DNA from 2 places in the Bradyrhizobium sp. YCK136 genome. Region 2 is predicted to be linked to the other one. Evidence: predicted binding sites of a transcription regulator. Region 2 holds the regulator's gene; the other holds the start of a gene.
What was found. The regulator PhoB, encoded in region 2, activates phosphate uptake and scavenging genes when phosphate is short. The targets are predictions, from matches to a motif close to TGTCATNNANCTGTCAT.
Positions count from the first base shown of each region.

Region 1: the regulator PhoB is predicted to act here: its motif matches at 5,229-5,245, upstream of ACFLEY_RS20065 (RNA degradosome polyphosphate kinase).

Region 1 is NZ_CP172424.1:4,207,212-4,215,631, reverse strand. Features, by position in the region: gene ACFLEY_RS20100 (LysR family transcriptional regulator) at 1-137, shown strand, start outside; gene ACFLEY_RS20095 (autotransporter outer membrane beta-barrel domain-containing protein) at 156-1,319, opposite strand; gene ACFLEY_RS20090 (cold-shock protein) at 1,698-1,904, shown strand; gene purN (phosphoribosylglycinamide formyltransferase) at 1,991-2,644, opposite strand; gene purM (phosphoribosylformylglycinamidine cyclo-ligase) at 2,644-3,717, opposite strand; gene ACFLEY_RS20075 (CDP-alcohol phosphatidyltransferase family protein) at 3,872-4,414, shown strand; gene ACFLEY_RS20070 (DnaA ATPase domain-containing protein) at 4,506-5,183, shown strand; gene ACFLEY_RS20065 (RNA degradosome polyphosphate kinase) at 5,319-7,508, shown strand; gene ppx (exopolyphosphatase) at 7,521-8,420, shown strand, end outside.
Region 2 is NZ_CP172424.1:9,279,655-9,288,074, reverse strand. Features, by position in the region: gene pstS (phosphate ABC transporter substrate-binding protein PstS) at 1-700, shown strand, start outside; one part of gene ACFLEY_RS45005 (IS5 family transposase) at 710-1,131, opposite strand; one part of gene ACFLEY_RS45005 (IS5 family transposase) at 1,131-1,470, opposite strand; gene pstC (phosphate ABC transporter permease subunit PstC) at 1,666-2,655, shown strand; gene pstA (phosphate ABC transporter permease PstA) at 2,660-3,505, shown strand; gene pstB (phosphate ABC transporter ATP-binding protein PstB) at 3,502-4,323, shown strand; gene phoU (phosphate signaling complex protein PhoU) at 4,335-5,051, shown strand; gene phoB (phosphate regulon transcriptional regulator PhoB) at 5,074-5,781, shown strand; gene ACFLEY_RS44975 (GcrA family cell cycle regulator) at 6,038-6,547, opposite strand; gene ACFLEY_RS44970 (aspartate aminotransferase family protein) at 7,002-8,210, shown strand; gene argF (ornithine carbamoyltransferase) at 8,210-8,420, shown strand, end outside.

The sequences.
Region 1 (8,420 bases), 4.7 Mb from region 2:
TGAAGAAGATCTTCGACCCCAAGACTTATCCCTGCTTCCGCGACGAGTTCATCCATCCGAATGCGCTGGTGCCGATGATGACGGCCGCGCGCGAAGGCTTTGGATTGAAAGGCTATGTCGCGACGACGCCGACATAGGCGCAGGCGAGCTGTGCCTCACCACCGATACTCGAAGCCGACCGTGCCCTGGTGCGAGGTGAGCTCGTTGCGGAACTTGCCGTCGTAATTGACGTAGAGCCGCGCGGTGTTGGTCAGGCTGAGCGAGGCTGACGCGCCGGCATCCATGCCGTAGCGGCTCTCACCGATGCCGGGGACGACGATGCTCTGGGTCCCGAGGCTGACCTGGACCGAGCCGAGGATCTGGTAAAAATTGTCAACGAACTTGCCGTACGCTGAGAGATCCAGAATCATCTGGTCGAAGATGAAGTAGCGCCCGACCTCGGCCCCGATCATGACACGCGCGCGCGAGAGCGCCGTCGAGCCGACGTTGAGCGGATCGAGGCCGCCAGCCTCCTGGAATGCCGCACTGGTGGCGCGGACATATTCGAGCGCACCCTTGGGCACGACGCGCATCTGATCCTTGGTCCAGTAGTAGCTGATCTCGGTCAGTGCGCCGTCGACCGCGGCGCGATAGCCGGCGGAGGCAACGCCAAAGCCGGTATCCCTGCTGGAACGGACCTTGCCGAAACCGTGCACCACCGCGAACGCCCAGGTCCACGGGCCTTTGTCGATCGAGCCGTTGAAACCAACCTGGGTCAAATCGAGCGTCGCCGACTGGAGCGCGAGCGGCACGTCGATATCGGTGTGGCTCTGATCGACGGAGAAGCCGAGATTGACGCCAGGCGCGAGCCGCGCGCCGAAGCCGGCGACGCCGCCAAACGTCTTGCGCTTGTCGCCGACGAAATCCCCCTGCGCATCGGTGCGGACCGAAATACCGTAGCCCTCGAACCAGGTGCGGTAACGGGGATCTTCCGTGCTTGCGGACGCGCCGCCGCCGCCCGGATTGGTCCGGAACGCCCGGTTGAAACCACCCGACGCCTGGTTGCCGAGCCGCTCCAGAAACCCCGACCCGAGATTGAGCGTGCTGTTACCGACCGACTGGTCGTAATTGGTCGAGGTCGGCATCGGAATTGGCGTCGGCGACGGCGTGGGCGTTGGGGTTGGGGTCGGCGTTGGCGTCGGGGTCTGCGCGTAGCCGGGCGTCGCCGCCAACATCGCGACGACGAGCGCAAGCAACATCGCGATCGCTGCCGCGCCCCGGCGGACGCGGTTCAGCCCGATCGTCTGCCGTGTCCCGGAGGGCTGCGATGTGCAGCGCATGACGACAAATCCCGAAGCAAATGGCGGCGCGCAAAAATGCAACACGAGCGGCGCACGCATGCTGCGATTTGCGCCGAACTGTTACGGAGGGTCAACCGGCTGGCGCCTTGAGACGGGGGTGATTGCTCCCGATTGTGGTTCCGCGGCCACAGGTCGGAAATTGCAGACGGGCACTCCCGGCCCGGCCTTGAAATTCGCGCATGGCTTGCTAACGCGCGATTTTCGTGTTGCAATATCCGACACAATCGGAATTGGCGCTCGGCTGTGCGTTTCGCGACATTGAGACTCAAGACTCGAACAGACTTCCGGAAGCCCGTTTGTGGCGTGGCACGCGAAAAGCGGCCGCGTCTTTTTTGTATCTAGCGGAGGAGACGAACGATGCCACAAAAGGGCACCGTCAAGTGGTTCAACCCGACCAAGGGCTATGGGTTCATCAAACCGAACGGCAGCGACAAGGACGTGTTCGTCCACATCTCCGCCGTCGAGCGTGCTGGACTCTCCACCCTCAACGAAAACCAGGTGGTTGAATACGACCTCGTGGAGAACCGCGGAAAATCATCCGCGGAGAACCTCAAGGTCTCCTGATCTCTCGTTCCACACGCGAGACATCACGACGATGCCCCCGGCTCTGCCGGGGGATTTTGTTTGTGACGACGAAACGCGACGGCGCCTCAGCTCGCCACGGGCGAAACCAGGAAATTCTCCGACGGTCCGCTGCCCGCCGTCTTGCAGACATCGCCCGCGATCTGGACCTTGCCGGTCGCCAATAGCCGCAGCGCGGCCGGATAGATGCGGTGCTCGACTTCGAGGATGCGTTCCGACAGCGTGTCCGCCGTATCGTGGTCGCTGACGGGAACCGCGCCCTGCATCACGATCGGGCCGGCATCGGTCTCGGGGATCACGAAGTGCACCGTCGCGCCAGACAGTTTCACGCCGGCGCGCAGGGCCTGACCGTGCGGGTCGAGGCCGGGGAAGGACGGCAGCAGCGAGGGATGGATGTTGAGCATCCGCCCGTACCAGGCCTTGGTGAATTCGGCCGTGAACAGGCGCATGAAGCCGCCAAGACAGATCAGCTCGATGCCGTGCTGATCGAGCGCGGCCTGCAGCACCGCCTCGAAGCCGGCGCGATCCTTGCCGAACGGCTTGCTCTCGATCACCAGCGTGTTCACGCCGCTCGCCCTGGCCCGTTCGAGCCCAGGTGCATCGGCCTTGTTCGAGATGACGAGGGAAATTTCCGCCGGAAAATCCGGCGCGCTGGCTGCCTTGATCAGCGCGACCATGTTGGAGCCGCGGCCGGAAATCAGGATGGCGACGCGGCGCTTCATCACGGCGCCAGATCGAGATGGCCATTGTAGACGACGCGATGCTCGCCCTCGGCGGGGATCACGGTGCCGAGCTGCGCCACGCTCTCGCCTGCTTCGGTGAAGACCTGCACGACCCGGTCGACCTTGTCCGGCTCGACGATCGCGATCATGCCGATGCCGCAGTTGAAGGTGCGCAGCATTTCGAGCTCGGCGATGCCGGCCTGCGCGGCCAGCCATTTGAACACCGGTAGCACGGGCAGCCGCGCCAGATCGATGCCGACGCCAAGGTTCTTGGGCAGCACGCGCGGAATGTTGTCGGTGAAGCCGCCGCCGGTGATGTGGGCGAGCCCCTTCACCGCGCCGGTCTCTCGGATCGCGCGCAGGCAGGATTTGACGTAGAGCTTCGTCGGCGTCAGCAGCGCGCCGCCGAGCGTCATGACAGGCGCGAACGGCGCCGGCGCCTCGAAGCCGAGGCCGGACTGCTCGACGATCTTGCGCACCAGCGAGAAGCCGTTGGAGTGCACGCCCGACGAGGCAAGACCGATCACGGCGTCTCCTGCGGCGATGTCCTTGCGCGGCAACAGCGTACCGCGCTCGGCGGCGCCGACGGCAAAGCCGCCGAGGTCATAGTCGCCGTCCTTGTAGAGGCCTGGCATCTCGGCGGTCTCGCCGCCGATCAGGGCACAGCCGGATTCCCGGCAGCCATCGGCGACGCCGGCGACGATCGAGGCGGTCGCCTCCGGATCGAGCTTGCCGCAGGCGAAATAGTCGAGGAAGAACAGCGGCTCGGCGCCCTGCACCACGAGGTCGTTGACGCTCATGGCGACCAGATCGATGCCGATGCCGCCATGCAGGCCGGTTTCGATCGCGATCTTGACCTTGGTTCCGACGCCGTCGGTGGCGGCGACCAGGACGGGATCCCTAAAACCGGCCGCCTTGAGGTCGAACAGGCCGCCGAAGCCGCCGATCTCGGCGTCGGCGCCGGGCCGCGCGGTGGCGCGCACCATCGGCTTGATCAGATCGACCAGGCGGTTGCCCGCGTCGATATCGACGCCTGAATCGGCGTAGGTGAGGCCGTTTTTGCGGTCGGTCATGCCCGATTTCCAGTGGGGTTGCGGCTGGTTACGTCGAATTCCGGGGACGCGCAATGGCTCGCATGGCGCTCGGCGCCATACTATGTAGATATCAACGGGTTCAGCCTTCAAACGGGGCGGATTCGAGGTCAGGCCGGGTGCCGGGAAGCGCCGCGTGAGTATTCCGAACATCATCACTTTGGGCCGCATCATGCTGGTCCCGATCATCGTCTGGGCCATCGTGTCGAGCCAAATGGAGGTGGCGTTCGCCGTCTTCCTGATCGCCGGGATCAGCGATGCCGTGGACGGCTTCCTCGCCAAGCGCTTCAACATGGCAAGCGAGCTCGGGGCCTTGCTCGATCCGCTCGCGGACAAGGCGCTGCTGGTCTCGATCTATATGTCGCTCGGCATCTGGGGCGCGATTCCGCGTTGGATCGTGATCCTGGTGGTATCCCGCGACATCATGATCGTCGCCGCCGTGATCGTGTCCTGGCTGTTCGACCGGCCCGTCGAGATGAAGCCGTCGAAAGTGTCGAAGCTCAACACCGTCGCCCAGGTGGCATTCGCAGCGCTGGTGCTGGCCGCGCTTGCCTTCGGTTTCAAGCCGGCGCCCTATGATATTATCCTGATGGGCCTCGTCACGATCTTCACGCTCTCCTCCGTGTCGCTCTATCTCGTCGAGTGGGTCCGGCACATGAGCACGATCGAGGCCAAATGAGCGCGAACCGGCCCCGCAAAAGGCCAACTCACGCCCGATCAAGTCGAATCTTTCAAGCGAAGCCGGCCGTCCGGCATGGAGCAAAGCAAGCGTGGCAGGCCGCGTTCACCCCCGACAATTGGCGTTCTCGCTGCCACACGCGGAGAGCCTCAGCCGGGACAATTTCCTCGAAGGCCCCGCCAACGCTGCCGGCCTCGCCTTGATCGACGGCTGGCCGGAATGGCCGAACCGGATCATGTGGCTGGCCGGCCCCGAAGGCAGCGGCAAGAGCCATCTCGCCGCGATCTGGGCCGAGGAGGCCGGCGCCCGCTCGACCACGGCCAATGCGTTGTCCGCCGCAGGCGTTCCTGGCGCGCTCGCCACCGGCGCGCTGGTGGTCGAGGATCTCAAGGCCAAGGATTTTGACGAGCGCGCCCTCTTCCACCTGATGAACCTCGCCCGCGAGGACGGCGCCTACGTCCTGTTCACGGGGCGCGAGGTGCCGGCTGCTCTGGACATCGAGCTCAACGACCTGCGCTCGCGGCTGCGCGCCTTGCCGGTGGTCACGCTGCTGCCCCCCGACGACCAGCTCTTCCGGGGCCTGATCGTCAAATTTTGTGCCGACCGCCAGCTCACCGTGGACGAGAGCGTGGTCAGCTACCTCGCCACCCGCCTGGAGCGATCCTCGGCCGCCGCCCGCCAGGCCGTGGAACTGCTCGACAGCGAAGCCCTGCGGCTCGGCCGCCCGGTGACCCGGGCGCTGGCCGCCGAGCTGCTCCGCGACGCCTGACCCCGCCCCAACGCCGCTTGACGGCGCGGAACGGCGGAACATCAATGTCATCGAAACGTCATCGCCCTAACACATGCTCCCGGCGGTTTTGCGCATCAGTCGCAAATTGGGGCAAACTGGATGGACCGACTTCTCATGGACTCCGCGCAAGCTGTTGAAATAAAAGAAAAAGTCCCGGAGACGGAAAGCCTGCCGGCGATCGCATCGAGCCCCGAGCGATTCATCAACCGCGAGCTGTCCTGGCTGCATTTCAACCGCCGCGTCCTGGAGGAATCGGTCAATCCCAGCCATCCCGTGCTGGAGCGGGTGCGATTCCTGTCGATTTCCGCGAACAACCTCGACGAATTCTTCATGGTCCGCGTCGCCGGCATCAAGGCCCAGGTACGCGAGGGCATTGCCGAGCGCAGCCCCGACGGCCTGACACCGTCCGAGCAGCTCGCGCTGATCAACCGCACGGTCTCCCAGCTTGCTTCCGACCAGCAGGCGATCTGGCGCGACCTGCGCGCCACGCTGGCCGATGTCGGCATCGTGCTGGTGGACGGCAAGGAGGTCACCAAGGCGGAGCGGACCTGGATCGAGGACTACTTCCTCAACAACGTGTTCCCGCTGCTGACGCCGCTCGCGATCGACCCGGCCCATCCCTTCCCGTTCATCCCGAGCCTCGGCTTCACCATCGCACTCCAGCTCACGCGCGCCGCCGACGGCAAGCAGATGAACGCGCTGATCCGCATGCCCGGCAAGATCGACCGCTTCATCCGCCTGCCGTCCGAGGGCACGATGCGGCTGATCTCGCTGGAGCAGGCGACAGCCCTGTTCATCAACCGACTGTTCCCCGGCTACAATCTGCATGGCCAGGGCGCCTTCCGCATCCTCCGCGACTCCGAGCTCGAAATCGAGGAAGAGGCCGAGGATCTCGTCCGCCTGTTCGAGACCGCGCTGAAGCGCCGCCGCCGCGGATCGGTGATCCGGCTCGAGATCGACGCCAAGATGCCGGAGCAGCTGCGCAACTTCGTGCAGCATGCCCTCTCCGCCGCCGACGACGAAGTATTCCTGGTCGACGGCGTGCTCGCCATGAACGAGCTGTCGCAGCTCACCCGCCTCGACCGACCCGACCTCGAATTCACGCCTTACGTGCCGCGCCATCCCGAGCGCGTGCGCGAGCATGGCGGCGACATCTTTGCCGCGATCCGGCAGAAGGACCTTGTCGTCCATCACCCCTACGAATCCTTCGACGTGGTGGTGCAGTTCCTCCAGCAGGCAACGCGCGACCCCGATGTCGTCGCGATCAAGCAGACGCTCTACCGCACCTCCAACAATTCGCCGATCGTGCGCGCGCTCGCCGAAGCCGCCGAGGCCGGCAAATCCGTCACCGCGCTGATCGAGCTCAAGGCGCGCTTCGACGAGGAGGCCAACATCCGCTGGGCGCGCGACCTCGAACGCGCCGGCGTGCAGGTCGTCTACGGCTTCCTCGAACTGAAGACGCACGCAAAACTCTCGATGGTGGTGCGCCGCGAGGGCGGCAGCCTCACGACCTACGTCCACACCGGCACCGGCAACTACCACCCGGTCACCGCGCGCATCTACACCGACCTCTCCTACTTCACCTCCGAGCCGACCATCGGCCGCGACGCCGCGCGCGTCTTCAACTTCATCACCGGCTATGCCGCGCCGAGCGATCTGGAAAAGATGGCGGTGTCGCCGCTGACCCTGCGCAAGCGCATCATCGAGCACATCCAGGGCGAGACCGCGCATGCGCGGCACGGCCGCCCCGGCGCGGTCTGGATGAAGATGAATGCGCTGGTCGACCCCGACATCATCGACGCGCTGTATGAGGCCTCACAGGCCGGCGTCCAGGTCGAGCTCGTGGTGCGCGGTATCTGTTGCCTCAGGCCCGGTATCCCTGGCCTGTCGGAGAACATCCGCGTCAAGTCGATCATCGGGCGCTTCCTGGAACACGGCCGAATCTACTGCTTCGGCATGGGCCAGGGGCTGCCGAGCACGAAAGCGGCTGTGTATATCTCCTCGGCCGACATGATGCCGCGCAACCTCGACCGCCGCGTCGAAGTGCTGTGTCCACTGCAAAATCCCACGGTGCATCAGCAGGTTCTCGAACAGATCATGGTCGCGAATCTCAAGGACAATGAGCAGAGCTGGCAATTGTTGCCGGATGGGTCCTCAACGCGTATGAAGACCGCGAAGGGCGAGGAGCCTTTCAACGTCCACAACTACTTCATGACAAATCCGAGTCTGTCTGGCCGTGGAAAGTCGCTCAAGGAATCCTCGCCGCGCCGTCTCACGCGCCGGAACGAACGCCATCCATCCTGATCGGACGTCGACGTGACTCGGCCGCGCAAGCGCGGCTCGAGCGTCGCGGTCATCGACATCGGTTCCAACTCGGTCCGCCTCGTCGTCTACGAGGGACTGGCGCGGAGCCTCATTCCGATCTTCAACGAGAAGACGCTGTGCGGCCTCGGGCGCGAGGTGCAGAGCACGGGCCTGCTTGCGCCCGACGCCGTCGACAAGGCGCTGACCTCGCTGAAGCGATTCCGCGCGCTGTGCCGCGTGATGCAGGTCGGTCGCGTGTTCGCGATCGCGACCGCCGCCTGCCGCGACGCCTCCAATGGCCCCGACTTCATCGCCAAGGCCGAGCGCATCTGCGCCGTCAAGATCGAGATTCTGTCGGGCCCGCGCGAGGCGCGGCTGTCGGCGCTCGGCGTGATTTCCGGCATCCACCACCCCGACGGCATCGTCGGCGATCTCGGCGGCGGCTCGCTCGAACTGATCGACGTGCGCAGGAACAGCGTGCGCAGCGGCGTGACGCTGCCGCTCGGCGGGCTCGCGCTCCAGGACCTCGCCCACAAATCGCTCAAGCGCGCCGACCGTATCGTGCGCGAGGAGCTCGACGGGGTGCCGCAGCTCAAGGCGGGCAGCGGCCGCACATTCTACGCCGTCGGCGGCACCTGGCGCGCGCTCGCGCGCATCCACATCATCCAGAGCGGCTATCCGCTCCAGGTGATGCACGGCTATTCCATCTCTGCAGCGGAAGCGCTCGACTTTTCGCGCCGCCTTCGCCGTCTGGCGGCCGCCGACATGCTCGCCGATATCGAGATCGTTGCCGATGCGCGGCGCCCGCTCCTCACCTACGCGGCGCTGGTGCTCGAGCACATCATCCGCGTGGCAAAGCCCAAGACCATCGTGTTCTCGACCTTCGGCGTACGGGAGGGCCTGCTGCACGAG
Region 2 (8,420 bases):
CATCGAGGGCGTGAAGCCGGGCGAGATGGTGTTCGACGGCGAGACGCTCGCCAGCATCTATCTCGGCAAGATCACCAAGTGGGACGATGCCGCGATCAAGAAGCTCAATCCGAGCCTGAAGCTGCCCTCGGAGGCGATCACCGTCGTCCGCCGCTCCGACGGTTCGGGCACCACCTTCAACTTCACCAACTACCTCTCCAAGGCCAGCGCGGACTGGAAGAGCAAGGTCGGCGAGGGCACGGCCGTCGAGTGGCCGGTCGGCGTCGGCGCCAAGGGCAACGAGGGCGTGTCCGGCAACATCGGCCAGACCAAGAACTCGATCGGTTACGTCGAGTACGCCTATGCCAAGCAGAACAAGCTGACCTACACCGGTCTCGTCAACAAGGCCGGCAAGCCGGTGCAGCCGACCGTCGAGGCCTTCCAGGCGGCCGCCTCGAACGCCGACTGGGCCAAGGCGCCCGGCTACTACGTCATCCTGACCGACCAGCCCGGCGACAAGTCCTGGCCGATCACGGCGGCGACCTTCATCCTCATGCACAAGGATGCCACCGACAAGGCGGCCTCGCAGGAAGCCATCAAGTTCTTCCGCTGGGCCTTCAAGAACGGCGGCAAGGCGGCTGAAGAGCTCGACTACATCCCGATGCCCGAGGGCGTCGTGACCCTGATCGAGAAGACCTGGGCTGCCGAGATCAAGAGCTAGGGTCCAGACTCAATTGAGCCAATATGCGACGAGAGCGGCGAGATGAACAGCGGCCAAAAAATTACGGGCGAGCTTGTCATATCGCGTGGCGATGCGCCGGAAGTCCTTGAGCCTGCAAAAGCAGCGTTCGATGACATTTCGTCCTTTGTAGGCGCGTTTGTTGAAGCGATGGATGACGACACGGTTAGATTTATTGGGGATTACGGGCTTGGCGCCACGACGAATGATTTCGCCGCGAAGCTTGTCGCCATCATACCCTTTGTCGGCGAGGAGCACGCTCATGGGTGGCGCGAGCGCCAGGACATCGGGAGCCGCAGCGATATCGGCATCCTGGCCTGGAGTCAGATGCAGGACGACCGGCCGGCAGAGCGGATCGCTCAGCGCATGGATTTTTGTCGTGCGGCCTCCGCGCGAGCGGCCGATTGCTTGATTGTGCTCCCCCCTTTTCCGCCGGAGGCACACCGGTGAGCTTTAATCGAGGTCGAGTCGAGCGACAGTACGACGCCGTCTTCGCCAGGCTTGGCCAGCGCTTCGAAGATTGCGCACCATCGTCCTCGCTTGGCCCAGCGATTGAAGCGATTGTAGATCGTCGTGTAAGGGCCGTATTCACGTGGACAATCACGCCATCGTGCACCCGATTGCAGCATGTGAATGATGCCGCTGACGATGCGTCGGTCGTCGTCCCGATCCGGCCCCGTCAGTCCCCTCGGCAGATGCGGTTCGATACGCGCCCATTGCCTGTCGTTCAGCCAAAACAAACCAGCGCGCATTCTCTCGCCCCCGAATCAACACGTAGGCAAGAGAATCACGTGGCGCTATTTAGGTACAGACCCTAAGCGCTGCTGTCCCGGACAGGGTGCCGGGATCTCAAAAGACCTCCGCTCCGGATCGGCCTCGTGCCGCATCCGGAGCGCAAGACCAACAACAAGCGTATATAACGGGTACAGGGGATCGGCGTGGCAGAGATGGCCGTTCAGAGCGATGTAATCGACGACGCCGGACCGTATGATCGCGCCAAGGCCTTGAGCGCGTTCAAGCTCGGCGACGTCACCTTCTACTGGATCACGCGGCTCTCCGCGATCTCGGTGCTGCTGATCCTTGGCGGCATCATCGTTTCGCTGATCGTCGGCGCTTTCCCGGCGATCAAGGAATACGGCTTCTCCTTCCTGTGGACGCAGCGCTGGGCGCCGTCGGCGGATCCGCCCGTGCTCGGCGCGCTCGGGCCGATGTACGGCACGCTCGTCACTTCCTTCATCGCGATGCTGATTGCCATTCCCGTTGGCCTCGGCATTGCGATCTTCCTCACCGAGCTCTGTCCGCAATGGCTGCGCCGCCCGATCGGCATGGCGATCGAGCTGCTCGCCGGCATTCCCTCGATCATCTACGGCATGTGGGGCTTCTTCGTGCTGGGCCCGTTCCTGGCCAACACCTTCCAGCCCTTCATGATCAAGATCTTCGACGGCGTTCCTGTCTTGGGCGCAATCTTCGCGGGTCCCCCGTCCTATCTCAGCCTGTTCAACGCCGCGCTGATCCTCGCCATCATGGTGCTGCCCTTCATCACCTCGATCTCGGTCGACGTGTTCAAGACGGTGCCGCCGGTGCTGAAGGAGGCCGCCTACGGCGTCGGCTGCACCACCTGGGAAGTCGTGCGCAGCGTGGTGATCCCCTACACCCGCGTCGGCGTCATTGGCGGCGTCATGCTGGCGCTGGGTCGCGCGCTCGGCGAGACCATGGCGGTGACGTTCATCATCGGCAACTCGTTCCGCATCTCCTCCTCGATCTTCGCGCCGGGCACCACGATCTCGGCGGCGATCGCATCCGAGTTCGCCGAGAGCGACGGCCTGCACCAGTCCGGCCTGATCCTGCTCGGCCTTCTGCTGTTCGTGCTGACGTTCTTCGTGCTCGCAGCGGCACGGCTGATGCTGATGCGGCTGGAAAAGAAGGCGGGGAACTAGCGCCATGAACCCGATCTATTCACGCCGCCGCCGCAAGGACATCGTCGTTCGCGGACTCTGCATCGCCGCCGCCGCCTTCGGCGTCACCTGGCTTGCGCTGATCCTGATCACGCTGCTTTACAACGGCATCGCCGGTCTGAACCTCGAGATTTTCGTGGCAGACACGCCGCCGCCGGGCTCGACCGAAGGCGGCCTGCGCAACGCCATCGCCGGTTCGATCATCATGACCGTGCTCGGCGTCGGCATTGGCGCGCCGCTCGGCCTGTTCGCCGGCACCTATCTCGCGGAGTACGGCCGCAACGACCGCCTGACCTCGGTGATCCGCTTCATCAACGACATCCTGCTCTCGGCGCCCTCGATCATCATCGGTCTGTTCATCTACGGCGCGGTGGTGGTGCCGATGCGCGGCTTCTCGGCGATCGCAGGCAGCCTCGCGCTCGCCGTCATCGTCATCCCGGTGGTGCTGCGCACGACCGAGGACATGCTGCTGCTGGTGCCGAACGCGCTGCGCGAGGCGGCGTCCGCGCTCGGCCTGCCGCGCTCGCTGGTGATCAAGCGGATCGCCTATCGTGCCGCCCGCTCCGGCCTCATCACCGGCGTGTTGCTAGCCACCGCCCGCGTCGCCGGCGAGACCGCGCCGCTGCTCTTCACCGCGCTGTCGAACCAGTTCTTCAGCCTTGGCCTGAACAAGACGATGGCGAACCTGCCGGTCACCATCAACAACTTCGTCCAGAGCCCCTACGCCTATTGGAAGCAGCTCGCCTGGAGCGGCGCGCTGCTGATCACGATTACCGTGCTTGCCCTGAATATTGGCGCGCGCATCCTTGGCGCCGAGAGGACCGCAAAATGAGTGAGCTTTCCGTATCGATGAGCGCGGCCGGTGGGCTGCCCCAGGCGCCGCTGCTGCCGGAAGCGCCGGCCAAGGTGACGGTGCGCAACCTCAACTTCTATTACGGCGAGCACCACGCGCTGAAGAACATCAACCTGACGCTCGGCACCAACCGCGTCACCGCGTTCATCGGCCCGTCCGGCTGCGGCAAGTCGACCCTGCTGCGCATCTTCAACCGGATGTACGACCTCTATCCGGGGCAGCGCGCCACCGGCCAGCTCATGCTCGACCAGACCAACATCCTCGACGGCAAGCTCGACCTCAACCTGCTGCGCGCCCGCGTCGGCATGGTGTTCCAGAAGCCGACGCCGTTCCCGATGACGATCTACGAGAACATCGCCTTCGGCATCCGCCTCTACGAGAAGATCTCGAAGTCCGAGATGGACGACCGCGTCGAGAAGGCGCTGCGCGGCGGCGCGCTTTGGAACGAGGTCAAGGACAAGCTCAACGCCTCCGGCCTGTCGCTCTCCGGCGGCCAGCAGCAGCGCCTCTGCATCGCCCGCACCGTCGCGGTGCGGCCCGAGGTGATCCTGTTCGACGAGCCCTGCTCGGCGCTCGACCCGATCTCGACCGCCAAGGTCGAGGAGCTGATTCAGGAACTGTCCGAGAACTACACGATCGCGATCGTCACCCACAACATGCAGCAGGCGGCGCGCGTCTCCGACAAGACCGCGTTCATGTATCTCGGCGAGCTGATCGAGTTCGACGACACCAGCAAGATCTTCACGTCGCCGAGCGACCGGCGCACGCAGGATTACATCACCGGCCGGTTCGGCTGAGGAGACGGGACATGGGTTCTGAACATACCGCAAAGGCCTTCGACACCGACCTCCAGGAGCTCACCCGGCTCGTCGCCGAGATGGGCGGGATCGCCGAGCGCATGATCGTCGATTCCGTCGACGCGCTGATCCGCCGAGACGTCGCGCTCGGCCAGCGCGTCGTCGCCACCGACACCGAGCTCGACGCGCTGCAGAAGCGCATCGAGGAGCGCGCCGTGCTCACCATCGCCCGCCGCCAGCCGATGGCGGTCGATCTGCGCGAGATCGTCGGCGCCATGCGCGTTGCGACCGATCTCGAGCGCATCGGCGACCTCGCCAAGAACATGGGCAAGCGCGTCGCGGCGCTGGAGACGGATTTTCATCCGCTCAAGCTGTTCCGCGGCCTCGAGCACATGACCGACCTCGTGCAGCAGCAGGTCAAGTCGGTGCTGGACGCCTATGCCGCGCATGATCTGCCGGCGGCGATGGCGGTGTGGAAGGGCGATGAGGAAGTCGACGCCATCTGCACCTCGCTGTTCCGCGAGCTCCTCACCTACATGATGGAGGATCCGCGCAACATCTCGTTCTGCATCCATCTGATGTTCTGCGCAAAGAACATCGAGCGGATCGGCGACCACGCCACCAACATCGCCGAGACCGTGTTCTACATGATCGAGGGCCAGGCGATCACCGACAAGCGACCGAAGGGCGACATGACGACCTTCGCCACGACGGTCCCGAATACCTGAAGACTTAAGGAGCGACGACACCATGGGCGCACGCATTATGGTGGTTGAGGACGAGGAAGCTCTCACCGAGCTTCTCCGCTACAACCTCGAAGGCGACGGCTATGATGTGGAGACGGTGATGCGCGGCGACGACGCCGACACCCGCCTCAAGGAACACATCCCCGATCTGATCGTACTCGACTGGATGCTGCCGGGCCTGTCGGGCATCGAGCTGTGCCGCCGGCTGCGGACCCGGCCCGAGACCAAGCAGCTCCCGATCATCATGCTCACCGCGCGCGGCGAGGAGAGCGAGCGGGTGCGGGGTCTTGCGACCGGCGCCGACGACTACATCGTCAAGCCGTTCTCGGTGCCGGAGCTCCTGGCGCGCGTGAAGGGCCTGCTGCGGCGCGCAAGCCCGGAGCGGCTCGCCACGGTGCTGGCCTATGGCGACATCGAGCTCGATCGCGACAAGCGCCGCGTCGCGCGCTCGGGCCGGCCGATCGACCTCGGCCCGACCGAATATCGCCTCTTGGAGTTCTTCCTGGAGCATCCCGGCCGCGTGTTCTCGCGCGAGCAGCTGCTCGACAGCGTCTGGGGCCGCGACATCTACATCGACGAGCGCACCGTCGACGTCCACATCGGCCGCCTGCGCAAGCTGCTCAATCTCGGCCGCGAGCAGGATCCCATCCGCACCGTCCGCGGCGCCGGCTACGCGCTGGATGATCGCTTTGCGAAGGCGGAGCAGACGTAGGGTTTGCAGGCGTTGGTTTAGCGGGCTACAGCCACACTCTCAGTGTCGTCTCGGACAAGCGTAAGCGCAGATCCGGGACCCATAATCACAGGGCGTGGTTGTCGCGCGAAGAAGGTAACTCCGAGTCCCCGTAGCCACATCTTGCGGTGGTTATGGGTCCCGGATCTGCGCGCGCTTCAGGCGCGCTTGTCCGGGACGACATCGAGTTTGTTGGGCCGTCAACGCGTGACGGCCGTCACTCGATTTCAGAACAAACTCACCGCGAGGGCTTCGCCGGTGCGCGCCGGCGATCCGCGGCGGGCTGATATGCCACGCGCGAGTGCTGCGCGCAGTAGGGCAGGCCCGACAGCGCCCTGCCGCCGCAGAAGAAGAAATCCGGGCTCGAGGGATCGCCGACCGGCCAGTGGCAGGTCGCCTCGTTCAGCTCCAGCAGCGACAGCCGCTGGCTCATCGGCACCACGTTGTCGTAGGTGACCGGTTCGGCCTCCACCTCGACCTCGAAGGCCTGCGCCAGCGCGGTGTTGCCGCGCGCAATGGGGCGGCTCACCCGCATCATGTGCTGCGCGGGGCGCGCCTTGCGCGGCCGCGGAGCCGCCGATGAGGGGCTCTTGGCGCGGCCGGATAGGCCGAGCCTGTGTACCTTGCCGATCACGGCATTGCGGGTCACGTTCCCGAGCTCGGCTGCGATCTGGCTGGCCGACAATCCGGCCTCCCAGAGCTTTTTCAACTGCTCGACGCGATCGTCGGACCAGGTCAAAACCGTCATTGCACCCTTTCCCTCGCCGTGCGGCTGCCATCCTGGCGCCTCGCGGCGAATGCCTAAGCCTCGAAAAACCCGTGCCGTCAGAATCCCTTAAGGCTCGCCGGGCGCGCCGATAACGCCCGAACGTCTACGCCGGTACATGAGGACTTAGAGGATCAGAAACACTGCACGAGATGTCGTATCTGACAAGCCAAACGCTACAATATGGCGTGACTCACGCGCAAGAGTCCGCCGACTCGCTTCCACATGTTCCGTGGCGAAAACCCCGCAATTTCGGCTCCGCAAGACTACGGATTCAGCGTTTCGCGAGGCTTTCGGGCGGCATTGACACCGGTTTCACCAGGCATAAGATAGTGTCACGTGCCGCCCTTAAAAGGCGGCACGTTTCGTTTTCCGGGCCGGTCAATGGTGCGCTGCATGAGCGTGTTCAGGCCGTCCGCAACATCAAGTGATCGTCATGACTAACAGCGCAGCGCCGCATTTGCTTCCCGTTTTCGCCAGATCCGACCTCGGTTTCGAGCGCGGCGAAGGTTGCTGGCTGATTGCGACCAATGGCGATCGCTATCTCGATTTTACCTCCGGCGTCGCCGTGAACGCGCTCGGCCACGCCCATCCCGCGCTGGTCAAGGCGCTGCAGGAGCAGGCCACAAAACTCTGGCACATGTCGAACCTGTTCCAGAGTCCGGACGGCGAGAAGCTCGCGACGCGCCTCTGCAATGAAAGCTTCGCGGACTTCGTGTTCTTCTGCAATTCCGGCGCCGAGGCGCTGGAAGGTGTGATCAAGCTGGTCCGCCATCATCACTTCTCCAAGGGTCATCCGGAACGTTACCGCATCATCACCTTCGAAGGCGCCTTCCACGGCCGCACGCTGGCGACGCTGGCTGCGACGGGATCTGCAAAATATCTCGAAGGGTTTGGTCCGCCGATGGATGGCTTCGACCAGGTCCCGCATGGCGACATCGAGGCCGTGAAGAAGGCAATCGGTCCGCAGACCGCCGGCATCCTGATCGAGCCGATTCAGGGCGAGGGCGGCGTGCGTTCCGCAACACCTGCGTTCCTCCAGGCATTGCGCCAGCTCTGCGACGAGAAGGGCCTGCTGCTCGCCTTCGACGAGGTGCAGACCGGCATGGGCCGCACCGGCGATCTGTTCGCGCATCGGCGTACCGGCGTCACACCTGACGTGATGTCGCTGGCCAAGGCGCTCGGCGGCGGCTTCCCGATCGGTGCGATCCTGGCCACCGCGGACGCGGCGGCCGGCATGGGTCCCGGCTCGCACGGCTCGACCTTCGGCGGCAATCCGCTCGCGGTCGCGGCGGCGAACGCCGTGCTCGACGTCATGCTGAAGCCTGGCTTCTTCGATCACGTGCAGAAGATGTCGCTGCTGCTCAAGCAGAAGCTCGCCTCCGTGATCGATCGTCATGGCGATGTCGTCAGCGAGGTGCGCGGCGAGGGCCTCCTGATCGGCATCAAGGCCGTGGTGCCATCAGGCGATCTCGTCGCGGCGCTGCGTAACGAGAAGCTGCTCACGGTCGGCGCCGGCGACAATGTCGTGCGTTTCCTGCCGCCCTTGATCGTCACCGAAGCCGAGATCGAGGACAGCGTCGGGCGGCTCGAACGCGCCTGCGCCGCGATCTCGTCCAGTCAGACCAAGCGGGCGGCAAGCTGATGAGCAAGTCGCCGAAGCACTTCCTCGATATCAACGAGCTCCCGCTGTCGGAGCTCAAGAGCATGCTCGATGCCTCCTCCGCCATGAAGGCGAAGCAGAAGGCGCATCAGCCGGTGAGGCCGCTCGAAGGCAAGACGCTGGCGATGATCTTCGAGCGCCCGTCGACCCGTACGCGGGTGTCGTTCGACGTCGCCATGCGCCAGCTCGGCG